DNA from 2 places in the Kitasatospora arboriphila genome. Region 1 is predicted to be linked to the other one. Evidence: riboswitches for the same ligand, from Rfam matches in the RefSeq annotation. Region 1 holds a riboswitch; the other holds the start of a gene.
What was found. Region 1 has a riboswitch for cyclic di-AMP ahead of ABD353_RS29370 (C40 family peptidase). Riboswitches for the same ligand answer to the same signal wherever they lie in the genome.
Positions count from the first base shown of each region.

Region 2: linked by a shared signal. The riboswitch ahead of ABD353_RS29990 (LysM peptidoglycan-binding domain-containing protein) and the one ahead of ABD353_RS29370 (C40 family peptidase) in region 1 are both predicted to bind cyclic di-AMP.

Region 1 covers NZ_BAAALD010000075.1:27,899-35,606, forward strand. Annotated here, with positions in the region: gene ABD353_RS29340 (aminotransferase class V-fold PLP-dependent enzyme) at 1-783, shown strand, start outside; gene ABD353_RS29345 (Lrp/AsnC ligand binding domain-containing protein) at 854-1,135, opposite strand; gene ABD353_RS29350 (rhomboid family intramembrane serine protease) at 1,132-1,977, opposite strand; gene ABD353_RS29355 (hypothetical protein) at 2,126-2,398, shown strand; gene ABD353_RS29360 (NYN domain-containing protein) at 2,625-3,986, shown strand; gene ABD353_RS29365 (C40 family peptidase) at 4,178-5,206, shown strand; cyclic di-AMP (ydaO/yuaA leader) riboswitch at 5,566-5,754, shown strand; gene ABD353_RS29370 (C40 family peptidase) at 5,765-6,832, shown strand; gene ABD353_RS29375 (CocE/NonD family hydrolase) at 6,784-7,708, opposite strand, start outside.
Region 2 covers NZ_BAAALD010000079.1:11,299-19,006, forward strand. Annotated here, with positions in the region: gene eno (phosphopyruvate hydratase) at 1-887, opposite strand, end outside; gene ABD353_RS29990 (LysM peptidoglycan-binding domain-containing protein) at 1,092-1,904, opposite strand; cyclic di-AMP (ydaO/yuaA leader) riboswitch at 1,909-2,075, opposite strand; gene ABD353_RS29995 (cytochrome P450 family protein) at 2,287-3,576, opposite strand; gene ABD353_RS30000 (SDR family NAD(P)-dependent oxidoreductase) at 3,839-4,267, shown strand; gene ABD353_RS30005 (nucleoside triphosphate pyrophosphohydrolase) at 4,225-5,217, opposite strand; gene ABD353_RS30010 (SurA N-terminal domain-containing protein) at 5,284-5,928, opposite strand; gene ABD353_RS30015 (serine/threonine-protein kinase) at 6,083-7,708, opposite strand, start outside.

The DNA.
Region 1 (7,708 bases):
CGGGTGGTGCTGGACGCCGCCCAGCTCGCCCCGCACCACCGCCTGTCGGTCCGTGAACTCGACGTCGACTGGGTCGCGTTCTCCGGCCACAAGCTCTACGCGCCGTTCGGCGCCGGGGTGCTCGCCGGCCGCAGCGACTGGCTCGACGCCGCCGAGCCCTACCTGGCGGGCGGCGGCGCCAGCCGCACCGTCGCCCGGGAGGCCGACGGCTCGGTGGCCGTCGAGTGGCACACCGGCCCGGCCCGCCACGAGGCCGGCTCGCCCAACGTGATCGGCGCCTACGCCATCGCCTCCGCCTGCCGGGCGCTCACCGAGGCCGGGTTCGACGCCCTGGAGGCCCGCGAGCAGGCGCTCGTCGAGCGGCTCACCGCCGGGCTGGCCGGGATCCCCGAGGTCAAGGTGCTCAACCTGTTCGGCGAGCGGTCCGCCCGGGTGGGCGTGCTCTCCTTCGTCGTCCGCGGCTGGAACAGTTCGCACTTCTCGGCGGCGCTCTCCGCCGAGTACGGCATCGGCGTCCGCGACGGCCTGTTCTGCGCGCACCCGCTGGTGCGGACGCTGCTCGGCGGGGAGGAGGCGGCGCCGTCCGCGTGCGGCGCGCCGGAGCCGTCGCTGCCGGGGGAGCGGAGCCTCAACGCGATCCGGGTCAGCTTCGGCGCGGGCACCCCGGAGGAGCACGTGGACCGCTTCCTGGCCGCCGTCCGCGAGCTGGTCACCGACGGCGCCCGCTGGTCCTACCGCAACGAGGGCGGCCGCTGCGTCGCGGACACCGACCGGGCCGCCTGAGACGTTCGGGGTACGCACTCAGGGGCGCGGGGAACCGCGCACGCGCCCCTGGGGGTGCTGCCCCTCCTACCTACTCGTCGAGGCCGAGGGCGAAGGCGGCTTCCAGGTCGTGCTGGGAGTAGGTGCGGAAGGCGATCTGGGTCTCGGTGTGCTCGACGCCCGGGACCTTGTTGACCTGACCGGGGATCACCTCGGCGAGGTCCTCGTGCTGCCGGACGCGGACCATCGCCACCAGGTCGTAGCTGCCGGTCACCGAGTAGACCTCGCTGACGCCCTCGATCGCGGCGATCGCCTCGGCGATCTCGGGGATCCGGTCGACGCTGGTCTTGATGAGGACGATCGCGGTGATCACTCTTCGGCTCCTGTGTGTGGGGTTCCGCCCAGCGTATCCGCCGTCAGGCGGCGCGTCTGCCCTGTCCGGGGCCGCACCGGGCGCGCGAGCAGCCACCCCGCGCTGAAGCCGATCACGTGCACCAGGTAGGCCACGCCCGGCACCGCGGGGCCCACCGGCCACCACTGCAGGGCGAACCACAGGCCGAGCACCAGCCAGGCCGGGAACCGCAGCGGCAGGAAGAACAGCACCGGCACCAACGCGGTGACCCGGGCCCGCGGATAGCACCGCAGGTACCCGCCGAGCACCCCGGCGATCGCCCCCGAGGCGCCGACCAGTGCCCGCACCGACTCCGTGGAGTCCGACTCCGCCAGTGCCCAGCCATACGTCGCCAGGTAGCCGATGCCCAGATAGAAGAGGAGGAAGCGCAGCCGTCCGAGGCGCTCCTCCACGTCCGGGCCGAAGACGTAGAGGAAGAGCAGGTTGCCCACCAGGTGCAGCCAGCCCGCGTGGACGAACAGCGAGCTGAGCACCGACAGGAAGGGGATCTTGTGCGGGGTGGGAGGGACGGTGCAGCCGGGCACCGCCGGGGGCAGCGTCGCCAGCCGGCCGGCGTCCAGGGGCCGGTTGGCGAGCAGCTCCGCGGGGACGGCCCCCCAGTGCTGCTCGAAGCGCTGCTCCGCGCAGACGCGGGCGTTGCCGGTGCCGTACCGCGGATTGAGGCCGAAGCTCGGGCCGGCCAGCAGGACGAGGGCGCTCAGCGCGATCAGCGCGTAGGTGACGACCGGCGTGCGCGCCGGCGCGGCGGCGTCCCGGCCCGCCGCTGCGCGCACGGGGGCGGGGACGGGGGCGGGGACGGCCATGACAGCGAGCATTCCTCGGTGCACCCGCGGTGACACCGCGGGTGCAGCAAGCGGGTGACCTGTCCGCCCTTCAGGACCGGTGACCGCCGGAAGAGCCGCACGCAATAGGCTTGGAGGACCGGACCCGGACCATCCGAGAGGACCTCCGATGACCATCGCCGCCCCCACCGCCGAGACCCGCTGGCGCTGCACGCTCTGCGGGAACCTCACCCGCTTCGACGTGACGCGCTCGGCCCGGGTGGTGGAGTACCTCCACTTCGACCTCGGCGGCGAGTCCAAGGTGGAGGAGACCGAGGTGCTCAGCGAGACCCTGGAGTCGGTCCGCTGCCGCTGGTGCAACGCGGTCGACCAGGTGGAGCTGGTGGCCCGCCCCGGCGCCGGCGCCGACGAGCAGCCGGCCGAGGACGAGCCGAAGGCCTGAGCCTCGCGCTTCCGACACACCCCGGTGGAGCCCCTGGCGCCGCCGGGGTGTGTGGCGCGGTGCCCGGCTGGGCACGGTAGACGGGACAATTGCACAGAGCGGTGCATTTCGAGGGCAGCGGCCACCGGCCGCGGGCCCGGGGACCAGAATCGGAGCCGAGGACGTGGTGGACGCAGCGAGCGGGCCGGCCGAGCCGCAGGGGCAGCAGCCCGCCGCGGACGCGGAGCTGCCGGACGCCGCCGGGGCCGGGCAGGAGCCCGCGGCCGGGGACGCACCGTCCGAGCAGTTGGACCGGCCGCTGCCCGAAGGGGTCCGCCGCCGGGTCGTGGGCATCGCCGCCGACGCGCTCGGCGCCATCCCGCCCGGCGAACTGCCCGCGGGTCTGCGCCCGTACGCCAAGTTCACCCCGGCCCGGCGCGCCAAGTACGCGGCGACCGCGCTGGCCGCGGCGCTGGACGCGGAGCCGGTCTTCCGCGTCCGGATAGCCGATCGGCTGCGGCTCGGCCAGCCCGACCTGGTGAAGGCGCTGGAGTCCGGCGCGGTGCCGGCCGCCGCCGACCCGATGGACGTGGCCGCCGCCGCCTACCTGCTGCGCCCGGCCGGCTGGAGCCGGCTGGTGGTCGAGGCGGGCGACGAGGTCGAGCGGGCGGACGCCGAGGGCGCCGCCGCCGAGGCCGCCCGGGTGGTGGAGAAGCTGCAGGCCGAACTGACGGAGGTGCGCGCCGCCGCCCGCGCGGACCTGGACCGGCACCGCGCCGAGTCGGAGGGCGTGCGCCGGGAGGCGGAGTCGCTGCGCAAGCGCGTCCGGAGCCTGGAGAGCGACACCCGGCGGGCGCAGGCCGAGGCCCGCAAGCTGGCGACCGAGCTGGAGGCGGCGCGGGCCGCCGCGGCCGCCGAGCGCAGTGCGGCGGACGGCGAGGCCCGGCGGCTGCGGCACCGGATCACCGAGCTGGAGACGGCCGCGGAGGCCGGCCGGCGGTCGGCGCGCGAGGGCCGCAGCGTGGAGGACATGCGGCTGCGGCTGCTGCTCGACACGGTGCTGCAGTCGGCGCAGGGCCTGCAGCGCGAGCTGGCGCTGCCGGTGGCGCAGCTGCGCCCGGCCGACCTGGTGGAGGCGGTCGAGCCGGGCTCGGCCAACCCGCACGACGTGGCGCGCCGCGGTCTGGCGGAGGACGACCCCGCACTGCTCGACCAGCTGCTGGCGATCCCTCAGGTGCACCTGGTCGTCGACGGCTACAACGTGACCAAGACCGGGTATCCGACGCTGCCGCTGGAGCAGCAGCGGATGCGGCTGCTGGGCGGTCTGGCGATGCTCGCGCAGCGCACCCAGGCCGAGGTCACCTGCGTCTTCGACGGGCAGGACCTCGACGTCCCGGTGATCATGGCGCCGCCGCGCGGGGTCCGGGTGCGCTTCAGCCGCACCGGGGAGACCGCGGACGAGCTGATCCGCCGCCTGGTGCGGGCCGAGCCGCAGGGCCGGCCGGTCGTGGTGGTCTCCACGGATCGGGAGGTTGCGGACGGCGTACGGAAGGCCGGTGCACGCCCGGTCGCGTCGATCCTGCTGCTCAACCGGCTCGCCCGGCCCTGACGGGTCGTCGGCCCAGGTGGAGGGCATGGTGGCGGGGTTGTGTCGGGGTGGTGAAATCCAGCGTTCCGCGCCAAGTTCGCCCGGCACGGGAGTGGCGCAGGGGGCGGATCTTCACTAGGGTCTGGCGTCAAACCTATTTTCCGGACGTCCACCCGATCGGGTGAGTCCAGCAGGAAGAAGGAGCTAGTCCCTTGGCCTCCCACCGCCGTCCCAAGCAGCCGAGCCGCGCGCGGGTCACCGTGCTCACCGCTGCCGCCGCGACCGCGGTCGCCCTGTCGGCCCAGGCCGCCGCGCATGCCGCGCCGGCGAAGCCGAGCAAGGACGAGGTGAAGGTCCAGGTCGACAAGCTGCTCGAGGAGCAGGAGCAGGCGGCCGAGAAGTACAACGGCGCCAAGGAGCGGGCCGACCAGCTCCGCAAGCAGGCCGACCAGCTGCAGGACCAGATCGCCCGCAGCCAGGAGCAGCTCTCCCAGGTGGCGTCGGGCCTGTCCGCGGTCGCGGCCGACGAGTACCGCACCGGCGGCGTCGACCCGACGGTCGCGCTGATGCTCTCCTCGAACCCGGACAACTACCTCGCGAAGGCGTCCAGCAACGAGCAGGCCACCGACACCCAGGCCTCGACGCTGAAGGGCCTGCGGGACCAGCAGCGCCGGCTGGACCAGCAGAAGCAGGAGGCCGCCGCCATCCTGTCCGAGCTGGACCGCTCCACCCAGGTCCTGAACGACGCCAAGTCGGAGGTCCAGAAGAAGCTCTCCGAGGCCCAGAGCCTGCTGAGCACGCTGACCGCCGCCGAGCGCGCCGCGGTCCTCGGCACCGACCGCGCCTCGCGCGGCGACAGCCGCTACGACCTGGGCAGCCTGCCGCCGGCCTCCGGCTACGCGGCCACCGCGGTCGCCGCGGCGATGGGCAAGCGCGGCACCCCGTACGTCTGGGGCGCCACCGGCCCGAACTCCTTCGACTGCTCCGGTCTGATGGTGTGGGCGTACGCCAAGGCCGGCGTGTCGCTGCCGCGCACCTCGCAGTCGCAGGCGAGCGTCGGCGCCCGGGTACCCTCCTTGGCCGACGCCCAGCCGGGTGACCTCGTCATCTACTACTCGGACGCGCACCACGTCGGCATGTACATCGGCAACGGCCTCGTCGTCCACGCGCCGCACACCGGCGACGTGGTGAAGGTGATGGACGCCGACACCCTGCCGATCAAGACGATCCGCCGCGTCTGACCCTCCAGTAGCAATTCGGACATAAGCCTCACCTGCGGCGTTTCTGATGCCGCATGACACGCCCGGGCGCGTCGCGATCACCGTGTGATCTCCGACACGCCCGGGCGTCGCGTTTTGTCCGCCGACGGGTGACATCGCGTCAGCCGAGCGTGGATTACCGGTCACCGGCGGTCGCAATCACATTTTCACGACAACATTTCCCCGTCGTTTTTCTGACAAGGATTTGAACGGATCACGGATCGGTTACTAGGGTCATCCCCACGGATCACCGCACAGTGGTTCGCCCAACCCGGGCGGCGGCGGTGGTCGCCGCCGAGTCCGCGACGCAGCAGGACGGTCCCGACCGTCCACGGGGAGCCCCTGCGGGGGTGCTGTCGAACGGAGCCGGGGAACCACGTTTCCCCCGGGGTGAATCGGCGTCAGGTCGGCCGCGCCGGCCGGGCCGCGGTCGGACCGCGGACGGGCGGGTGCGGGCGTGAGGCGTCGTAGGGCAATGCTTCCGGCCCGAACCCGTCAGCTCACCCGGTAGGCGGTGTGAGGAAGAAGGAGTCCGCCTTCGTGGCGTCCCATCGTCGTCCCAAGCCCGTCGGCCGTACCCGTGCCTCGATCCTGACTGCGGCAGCCGCCACTGCGGTGGCCCTCTCCTCGCAGACCGGCGCGCACGCGGACCCGACCCCCACCAAGGAGCAGGTCGCGGCCCAGGTCGACCAGCTCAACGAGCAGGCCGAGGCCTCCAACGAGGCCTACCTCGCGGCCGAGCAGAAGCAGCAGGACCTGCAGAAGCAGGTCACCCAGCTGCAGGACCAGGTCGCCCGCCAGCAGGCGGAGGTCAGCGGCGTCCAGGGCCGCCTCGCCGAGGTCGCGGCCCAGCAGTACCGCGACGGCGGCATCTCGCCGACCGTCCAGCTGATGCTCTCCAGCAACCCGGGCGAGTTCCTGGGCCAGGCCGGCGCGGTCAGCCGGATGAGCGCCACCCAGGCCGACACCCTCAAGTCCTTCAAGGCCGAGCAGGCCAAGCTGGACGGCCAGAAGGTCGAGGCCGAGCACAAGCTCGCCGAGCTGGACACCAGCACCCGCGCGCTGAAGGCCAAGAAGGAGGAGTTCCAGGACAAGCTGGCCAAGGCCAGCGCCCTGCTGAACACCCTCACGCAGAAGGAGAAGGACGACCTCGCCGCGGCCGAGGCGAAGGCGGCCTCCGCGGCCAAGTCCTCCGCGGACCGCGCCTCGCGGGACACCGCCCGTCCCGACCTCGGCAGTGTGGACGTGCCCTCGGGCTCGTACACCGCCAAGGCGATCGCGGCCGTCAAGTCCGCGCTGGGCGCCCCGTACGTGTACGGTGCGACCGGCCCGAGCACCTTCGACTGCTCCGGTCTGATGCAGTGGGCGTACGGCAAGGCCGGCGTCTCGATCCCGCGCACCTCGCAGTCCCAGGCCGGCGCGGGCACCAACATCGGCACCAACATCGCCAACGCCAAGCCCGGCGACCTGGTGATCTACTACGGCGACCAGCACCACGTCGGCATGTACGTGGGCGGCGGGCAGGTCATCCACGCGCCGCACACCGGTGCGGTCGTCCGTTACGTCTCGGCGACGGCCATGCCGATCTCGGCGATCGTCCGGGTCTGACGGCCCGTCCGGCGGCTCCCCGCGGGCCCGGCTCCCCCTGTGGGGCCGGGCCCGCGGCCGGCGCCCGCCGCCAGGTGCCGCACCGGCAGCGTCAGCACCGAGCCGCCCGGGTCCACCTCGAAGCCACCGGTCTCCGCGACCGGCCACAGCCAGGGCCAGTACGCCGAGGAGAGCGCCAGCCGGATCCGGTGCCCGGCGGGGAAGGCGTGCGCGACCGGGGCGAGCTCCACCTCCACCTCGACCGGGCCGGTGCCGCCGGCCAGCGCCGCCGCACCCCGGGTGACCAGCGTGGACGATCCGTCCGGTGCCACGTCGCAGAGCCGGGCGGCGACCTGCCCGTGGCGGCCGTCGCAGCGCACCCGCAGCCGCAGCGCCGGTCCGCCGAGCAGTTCCTCGGGCTCCGGCAGCGGCACGGAGTCGAAGCAGACCGAGCGGCCGTCCTCCTCGCGCTGGTCCGGTGGCAGGTCGGCCGCGCCGCCGGCCGGCCGGAGCGCCCCGGCGTCGATGCCGGTGTGCTGCGGGGAGCGGACGGGGACGAAGCGCTCGCCGGAGGGCGTCCCGGCGGTGCGCAGCGCGTCGTCGAGTCCGTAGTGCACCTCGCGGACGTCGGGGGAGGGCCAGCCGTCGTCGCCGATCCAGCGGCCGGGCCGGTTGGCGTAGGAGGGGGCGGGCGGCACCGACTCGTTCATCCAGCTGCGCAGGGCGGGTACCTTGAGGACGCCGGTGTCGGCGCCCCTGAGCCAGTGGTCCCACCAGCGCAGGGTCTCCTGGAGGAAGCCGATCGCCGGGCCGGGCGGCAGGCCCTGGTCGGGGTACTGGTGCGGCCAGGGGCCGAGGACGCCGCGGGCGTCCGGGCCGAGTTCCTCGACCAGGCGC
Region 2 (7,708 bases), on a different contig from region 1:
GCCTTCCAGCCGTCCCAGTCCGACTCGTCCAGCGGGTCCTCGATGGAGACCAGCGGGTACGCGGCGACCAGCTCGGCGTAGTAGTCGATGAGCTCGGCGGAGGAGATCGCCTTGCCCTCGAAGGTGTAGGCGCCGTCGTTGTGGAACTCGGAGGAGGCGACGTCCAGGGCGAGCGCGACGTCCTTGCCCGGGGTGTAGCCGGCCTTCTTGATGGCCTCGACGATGAGGTCGAGCGCCTCGCGGTTGGAGTCCAGGTTCGGCGCGAAGCCGCCCTCGTCGCCGAGGCCGGTGGACAGGCCGCGCTCCTTCAGCACGCCCTTGAGGGTGTGGTAGACCTCGACGCCCCAGCGGACGGCCTCGGAGAAGGACTCCGCGCCGATCGGGGCGATCATGAACTCCTGGATGTCGACGTTGGAGTCCGCGTGCGAGCCGCCGTTGAGGATGTTCATCATCGGGACGGGCAGCACGTGGGCGTTGGGGCCGCCCAGGTAGCGGAACAGCGGCAGGTCGCTGGCCTCGGAGGCGGCGTGCGCCACGGCGAGGGAGACGCCGAGGATCGCGTTGGCGCCGAGCGAGGACTTGTCGGGGGTGGCGTCCAGGTCGAGCATGGCCTGGTCGATCAGGCGCTGCTCGGTGGCGTCGTAGCCGACCAGCTCCGGGCCGATCTGCTCGATGACGGCGAGGACGGCCTTCTCCACGCCCTTGCCGAAGTAGCGGTTCTTGTCGCCGTCGCGAAGCTCCAGGGCCTCGAAGGCACCGGTGGAGGCACCGGACGGGACAGCGGCACGACCGGTGCTGCCGTCGTCGAGGCCGACCTCGACCTCGACCGTGGGGTTACCGCGGGAGTCGAGGATTTCGCGGGCTACGACGACATCAATGGACGGCACGAGGCATCTCCTAGCGGAAGCGGATGAGGGTCGTTACGACCAGAGCCTAACCGCACGGGCCCACCGGGCCGTGCCGCGCATGGCCCTGTCTCACCGTGTGGCCGGTCTACTCGCCGGTAGTTCACCTGAAGGACCACAAAACCGGCCGCCCGCCCGCGGGTGCCGCCCCGCGGGCGGACGGACCGTTCGTACCGTGCCGGACCGTCAGGCCAGGCGCAGCTGCTGGCCGGGCAGGATCAGGTCCGGATCGGCGCCGACGGCCTCGCGGTTGTTCGTGTACAGCTGCTCCCAGCCGCCGGGCAGCCCGTGCGCGGCGGCGATGCCGGACAGCGTGTCGCCCTCCTGCACGGTGTACTGCTCGCGGCCGAGGGAGGGCACCGGAACGGCCTGCAGGGTGCGGGCGCCCTCGTCGGCGCCGTCGTCGGCCGGGTCGGCCGGCCCGGTGGGCGCCGGCGGCAGGTGGCGCTCGTAGACCTCCTGGTGCGCCGTCCAGTACCACTGGTCGTCCTTCTGGTACCAGTACACGCCGGAGTCCGCGTCGAAGCCGCCGCGGCCGGGGAACTGTGGCGACGGCGACGACGGGGCCGCCGGGGCCTGCGTCTGTCCGGTGCCGCTGCGCGTCCCGCCGCTCCCGGCGGACGCGCGGGTCAGGCCGGCGCGTTTGGAACACACCGGCCACGCGCCGGGCCCCTGGGAGGCCAGCACCTTCTCGGCGACGGCGATCTGTTCGCTCTTGCTCGCCTGGTGGGCGAGCGGGGCGTACCGGGCGCCGCCGAACCCCTTCCAGGTCCGGGCGGTGAACTGCAGCCCGCCGTAGAAGCCGTTGCCGGTGTTGATCCTCCAGTTGCCGCCGCTCTCGCACTGGGCGACCTTGTCCCAGATCGAGACGGGGGCGGCATGGGCTCCGCCCGCGGTGAGCAGCGGCAGGGCGAGGCCGACACCCGTGACACCCGCGACGGCGACCGCCTTCTCGGCGGACGTCCTGCGGCGGTGGCGGCCAGGTCCGGTGAAGAGCATGGGTTGTCCCTCTCCGAACGCCTGCGAGGTGAGCTGTCGGGTTCGGACCGGGAGGCTGGCCCGGCCGCGGCCGCAGGAGGGGCCCTGCTGACGCGGCTTCACCCCTAGCCGTGGGGACGGCGACGAACGTGGTTCCCCCGCCCCTGTCCTGGGTCTCGGTCGTGAGGCCCGGGCACGGCGGACAGGATTCGGCGTTGCCGTGCCGGGGTCCGCGGCTGCGGACTGTTCGGGAGAGTAAGCAGATCGAACGACCGATCACAAGCTCATATCGCGGGTATCACGGAGCAATTACGGAGAGCCGATAATCGCCCACGAACGATGCAGGTGTCTCCTGATTGACGAGTGTTCAGATCCGACCGGATCCGACCGGTGCGACACACCGTCAGACCGTGTCGCGCCGCCCGGACGGCCCTGCCGGGGTGAAGGCGACCGGCAGCTCGCGCAGGCCCCGCATGATGAGGCCGCCGCGCCAGCGCAGGTCCGCCGGGTCGGCGTCCAGGGCGAGGTCCGGCAGCCGGGTCAGCAGCGTCGCCAGGGCGGCCCGGCCCTCCAGGCGGGCCAGCGGGGCGCCGATGCAGTAGTGGATGCCGTGGCCGAAGCCCAGGTGCGGGTTGTCGGCGCGGGCGAGGTCCAGGGTGTTCTCGTCGGAGAACCGGGCCGGGTCGCGGTCGGCCGCCGCCAGCACCACCAGCACCGGGTCGCCGACCGGGATCTCCACCCCGCCGATCGTCAGCGGCCGGGTCGCGAACCGCCAGGTGGCCAGCTCCACCGGCCCGTCGTAGCGCAGCAGCTCCTCGACGCCGGTCTCCAGCAGGCCGCTCTCGCCGCGTGCCACCGACTCCTGCAGCAGCGCCCGCTGCCCGGGGTTGCGCAGCAGGGCGTGCAGGCCGTTGCCGATCAGGTTGACGGTGGTCTCGAAGCCGGCGAACAGCAGGATGAAGGCCATCGCCGCGGCCTCGTTCTCGGTCAGGTGCTCGCCGTGGTCGCTGGCCCGGATCAGCCCGGAGATCAGGTCGTCGCCGAGGTCGGCCCGCTTGCGGTGGATCAGCTCCGCCAGGTACGTGCGGATCCGCTTCACGGCCCGGCCGACGCCGCCGCGCTGCCCGCCGGGCTGGCCCGGCTTGGTGTGTCGCAGCATCATGCCGGCCCAGTCCCGGAAGTCGTCCTGGTCCTCCGGCGGCACGCCGAGCAGGTCGCAGATCGCGTAGATCGGCAGCGGGAAGGCGAACTCGTGGATCAGGTCGGCCGTGCCGCGCCCGGCGAAGGAGTCGATCAGCCGGTCGGTGAGCTGCTGCACCCGCGGCTCGAACTCCGCCACCCGGCGCGGCGTGAACGCCTTGGAGACCAGCCGGCGCAGCCGGGTGTGGTCCGGCGGGTCGATGTTCAGCAGGTGGGTCATCAGGTCGGCCTGCCGCTCGCCCGGGATGCCGACCCTGCCGGAGCGGTGCGCCTGCTCGCTGTGGTGCACCGGGTTCTTGGAGAGCCGGGCGTCCGCGAGCGCCTGCCGGGCGTCCGCGTACCGGGTCACCAGCCAGGCGTCCACCCCGCTGGGCAGCGTGGTGCGGTGCACCGGCGCGTGCTCGCGCAGCCAGGCGTACGCGGGGTAGGGGTCGGCGGCGAACTCCCAGGTGAAGAGTTCGGGTCGGTCGTCGGGTCGGGGGGTCTCCGGCATGCCCCGACCGTATCCGCTGCCGGGCGCCCCTCCCGACGGTGCCCGACCGGCCCGCCCGGCCCGCGCGGGCGCCGTCGGGAGGCGCTGCCCGAGGGCCCGTGCGGGACGGCCGGATCCGATCGGCCCGGACGGGCGTGAGCCTGGTCACCTGGGGGGTAATCCCTGTTGCGGAGGGTCGCGAGGTGCCTACGATCCTCCGATAACCGTGAGGGCGGACGTGCGGAGCCGCCCGCGGGGTGTCGTGCTCAGAGAGGAGCAGGCCGTGCGAGTAGCCGGGGCAGTGGTCGTCATCGCCGTACTGAGCGGGGGCGAGGGGGCCGACCTGGCCCGCCGCTTCGCCGCCGCGGGCGCCGCGGGCATGCTCGTCGCCGATCTGCGCCCGGGTGTCGCGGAGGACCTCGCCACCGAGCTCGACCGCCCCGGCTGCCCGGTCGTCGGCGTCAGCGGCGACGTCCACCAGCCCAGCGACGTCGCCGCCCTGGTCGACACCGCGAGCAAGCACCTCGGCCGGATCGACCTCTTCGCCGTCGCCGGCCCGCACGGCGAGCGGATCGTCTCCTTCGCCGACCTGGACGACAACCTCGCCCCGCTGGCCGAGCTGCTCGCCCTGGTCGGCGAGGCGATCAGCGAGGTCGTCCCGCCGCAGCGTCAGTCCGACAGCCCCTCGGCCGTCCGCACCGCCGTCCGGTAGCGCCGCGCGGCACCGCGCAGCGCCGCGTCGACGTCCACGCCGGCGTCGTAGGCGCGCTGCGCCACGGCCAGCAGCAGCTCGCCGGCGTTCTCCGCGGTCAGCTCCCGCGGCAGTTCGTACGGGGCGTCCGACACGGCGGTGAAGCCGGCCCGGCGCACCCGGGACACCAGCTTGGCCGCGTACGCGAGGGCGGGCAGGCCCGACGGGACGCCGTCCAGCACCGACTCCCGCTGCTTCTCGGCGGCCTTCAGCTGCTCCCAGTTGGCCTCGACCTGGTCGGAGCCGGTGGCCTCCACGTCGCCGAAGACGTGCGGGTGGCGGTACATGAGCTTCTCGACGATGTCGCCGGCCACGTCGTCGACGGAGAACGGGTCCTCCGGGTGCTCCTCGGCGATCCGCGCGTGGAAGAAGACCTGCAGCAGGACGTCGCCGAGCTCCTCGCGCAGCGTCTCCCGGTCGCCCTCCTCGATCGCCTCGACGAGCTCGTACGCCTCCTCGACCAGGTACTTCACCAGCGACTCGTGGGTCTGCTCGGCGTCCCAGGGGCAGCCGCCGGGCGAGCGCAGCCGGTCCATCACCGAGGCGAGGTCGAGCAGCCGCGCGCCCGGCAGGTCGTACGAGCCGGGCAGCAGCTCGATCTCGGGGACGCTGCCCGCCTCCTCCACCGCGAGCCGGGCCAGGGCGTCGGTGAGGCCCGGGTCGCCGTCCGGGCTGCCCAGCCAGACCACCGGGGCGGCCTCGGCCAGCATCCGGGCGAGCGCCGGAGCGGACGTCCGCTCGACGGTCTCCACCTCGACGCCGGCCTGCCGCAGCGCGGGCAGCTGCGGGTGCTCCGGGTCGGCGGCCAGCACCCGGCCGGCCGACCGCAGGGCCTCCCAGGCGGGCCAGGACAGCAGGCCGGGGGCGACCCGGTGGGTGGTGGTCAGCAGGATCAGCTTCGGAGTCTCCACACCCCCGAACCTACCGTCCCTCGGCGGCGCCCCGACGCGTCCCGCCGGGCGCCGCGGGCGGACCGGTCAGGCGGACGGCGCGCGCTGCGGCAGCCAGTCGGTGGTGCTGTCGACCAGGGCGATCTGCTGCGGGTCCCAGCGGCCGTAGCGGGGGTTGACCTCGACCCGGAGCTCCCGGCCGGCGTCGGCGAGGGCCTTGCGGACCACGGCGTCGCCCGGCTCGGTCCGGGCGTCCTGGCCGGCCGCCGAGGCGATCTTCTTGATGCCGATCTGCTGCCGGTAGAAGCCGGGGACGTCGGCGGGGGCGACGCCCTGGCGGAGCAGCAGCTGGCGCTGCAGGGCCGCGTCGCCGCCGAGCAGCTGGGCGTCGGCCTGCCGGGCCTGAGCGATCTCGCCCTCGGAGACGGTGAGGCCGCGGTCGGCGAGGGCGCGGGCGATCACCCGGTCGAGGACGAGTTCGGCGACCGTCCGCCGGACCAGGCCGGCCTGCTCGGTGCCGGTGCCGCTGCCGCCCGGGGAGGCCGCGGCCGCCGCGTCCCGCAGTTCGGTGACCTTGGCCTGCACGGCCGCGATCGGGATCCGCTCGTCGCCGACCACCGCCGCCGCGCCCTGGTGGGCCGGCGAGCCTCCGCACGCGGTCAGCACGGCGGCCGCGAGCAGGATCCCGGCGGCCGTCCGGGCCGGGCGGGGGACGGAGCGGGTGCGGATCACGTGGGGCCTCCCGTGCGGTGGGTGGGGCTGTGTGGGTCCGTGCGCGGGGCGCGATGGGCGCCCGGTGGTTCTCCTGACTGGAGTGAACAATAGGCAGCCGTCCGCGTGTTGCCCAGACCCCCGCCGCGGGGGCGGAGGGCGGGGCCGTCCGGGCTCAGCCGCCCGCGGCGTAGGGGTTCCCGGGCACCGGGGTCGGCGGCGGCGTGGCCGGGCCGAACAGCCGCGGGTCGGGCCGTCCGGCGCCCGGCGGCCCGGCGGGCCGCGCGGGGGGCGGCGTGGGGGCCGCCCGCGGGGTCGCGCCGCGCAGCAGGGTGGCGGTGCGCAGGCTGCCGATCCGGTCGAGCAGCGCCCGCAGCCGACGGACGTCGGCGTGGTGCGGGCCGCGGCGGCGCTCGGTGTCCAGCAGGAGTTCGAGCAGGGTGTGCCAGGCCCCGTCGTGGTCCCCGGCGGCGGTGAGCAGCCGGCCGGTGCGCTCGCGGACCTCCAGCGCCCGGTCGGAGTCGGGCTGCAGGGCCGCGGTGAGCGCCCGGTACTCGGCGAGCGCGTCGCCGGCGCGGCCGAGGCGTTCCAGGCAGTCGGCGGCGCGCTGCCGGTGGTCGAGCGCCGCCGGGTCGTAGGGGCCGCGCTCGGCGGCGGTGGCGGCGGCGAGCACCCGGTACTCGGCGAGCGCCTCCTCGGCGCGCCCCTCCTCCAGCAGGGTGCGGGCGCGGATGGTCCGGACGGTGTGCAGCAGCGGGGCGCCGTCGCCCTGGGCGGCGGCGATCCGGGGCAGCAGTCCGGCGGCGAGGTCGACGACCTCGGTGTGGCGCCGGGCGGCGACCAGGTCGGAGAGCCTGGCGCAGTCGGCGGCGAGGTCCTCGTCCGGCTCGGCGGCCTGCGGCGGGACGGCCGCCATCAGCACGGGGACCGGGTCGGCCGGGGTTGCCGGGGCCGGCAGTGTCAGCCGTGCGGGGGCGGGGGCGGCGGTGCGGGCGGGGGCCGGGTGGTGCGGGTGTCGGAAGGGGCGGGCCGGGTCGGGCAGCGGGCCGTAGGGCGGCTGCGGTCCGGCGGACGGCCCGGGGAGCAGCGGCAGCAGCACCGCGTGGACCTGCTGGGCGTCGGCGGGGCGGTCGGCGGGCTGCTTGGCGAGCAGCGCGAGGACGAGGTGCTCCAGGGCGGCCGGGACGTCGGGGCGCAGCTCGCGCAGCGGGGGCGGCGGCTCGTCCACGTGCCGGCGCAGCACGCCGAGGGCGGTGGGGGCGGTGAACGGGGCGTCGCCGGTGAGCATCTCGTGCAGCAGGCAGCCGAGCGCGTAGAGGTCGCTGCGGGGGTCGACGCCGGCGGCGAGGGCCTGCTCGGGGGCCATGTAGGCGGGGCTGCCGATCGGGGTGCCGGTGAGGGTGAGCCGGGTGGCGTCCGGGTCGAGGGCGGTGGCGATGCCGAGGTCCAGCAGGACGGTCCGGCCGTCCGGACGGAGCATCACGTTGCTGGGCTTCAGGTCGCGGTGGACGACCGGCACGGCGTGCACGGCGGCGAGCGCGGAGCAGAGCTGGGCGGCGGTGGCGACGGCGCGGTCGACGGTCAGCGGGCCGTCCTCGGCGAGCAGGTCGGCGAGGCTGACGCCGGGCACCTGCTGCATGACGAGGTAGAGCTCGCCGCCGTCGGTGCCGGCGTCGAAGACCGTGACCAGCCCGGGGTGGTCGAGGGCGGCGCTGATCCGGCTCTCCCGCAGGAAGCGGCGGCGCAGTTCGTCGCCGCGGCTGCGGGTGGCGTCCTCGGGGCCGAGCAGGTCGGTGCGGAG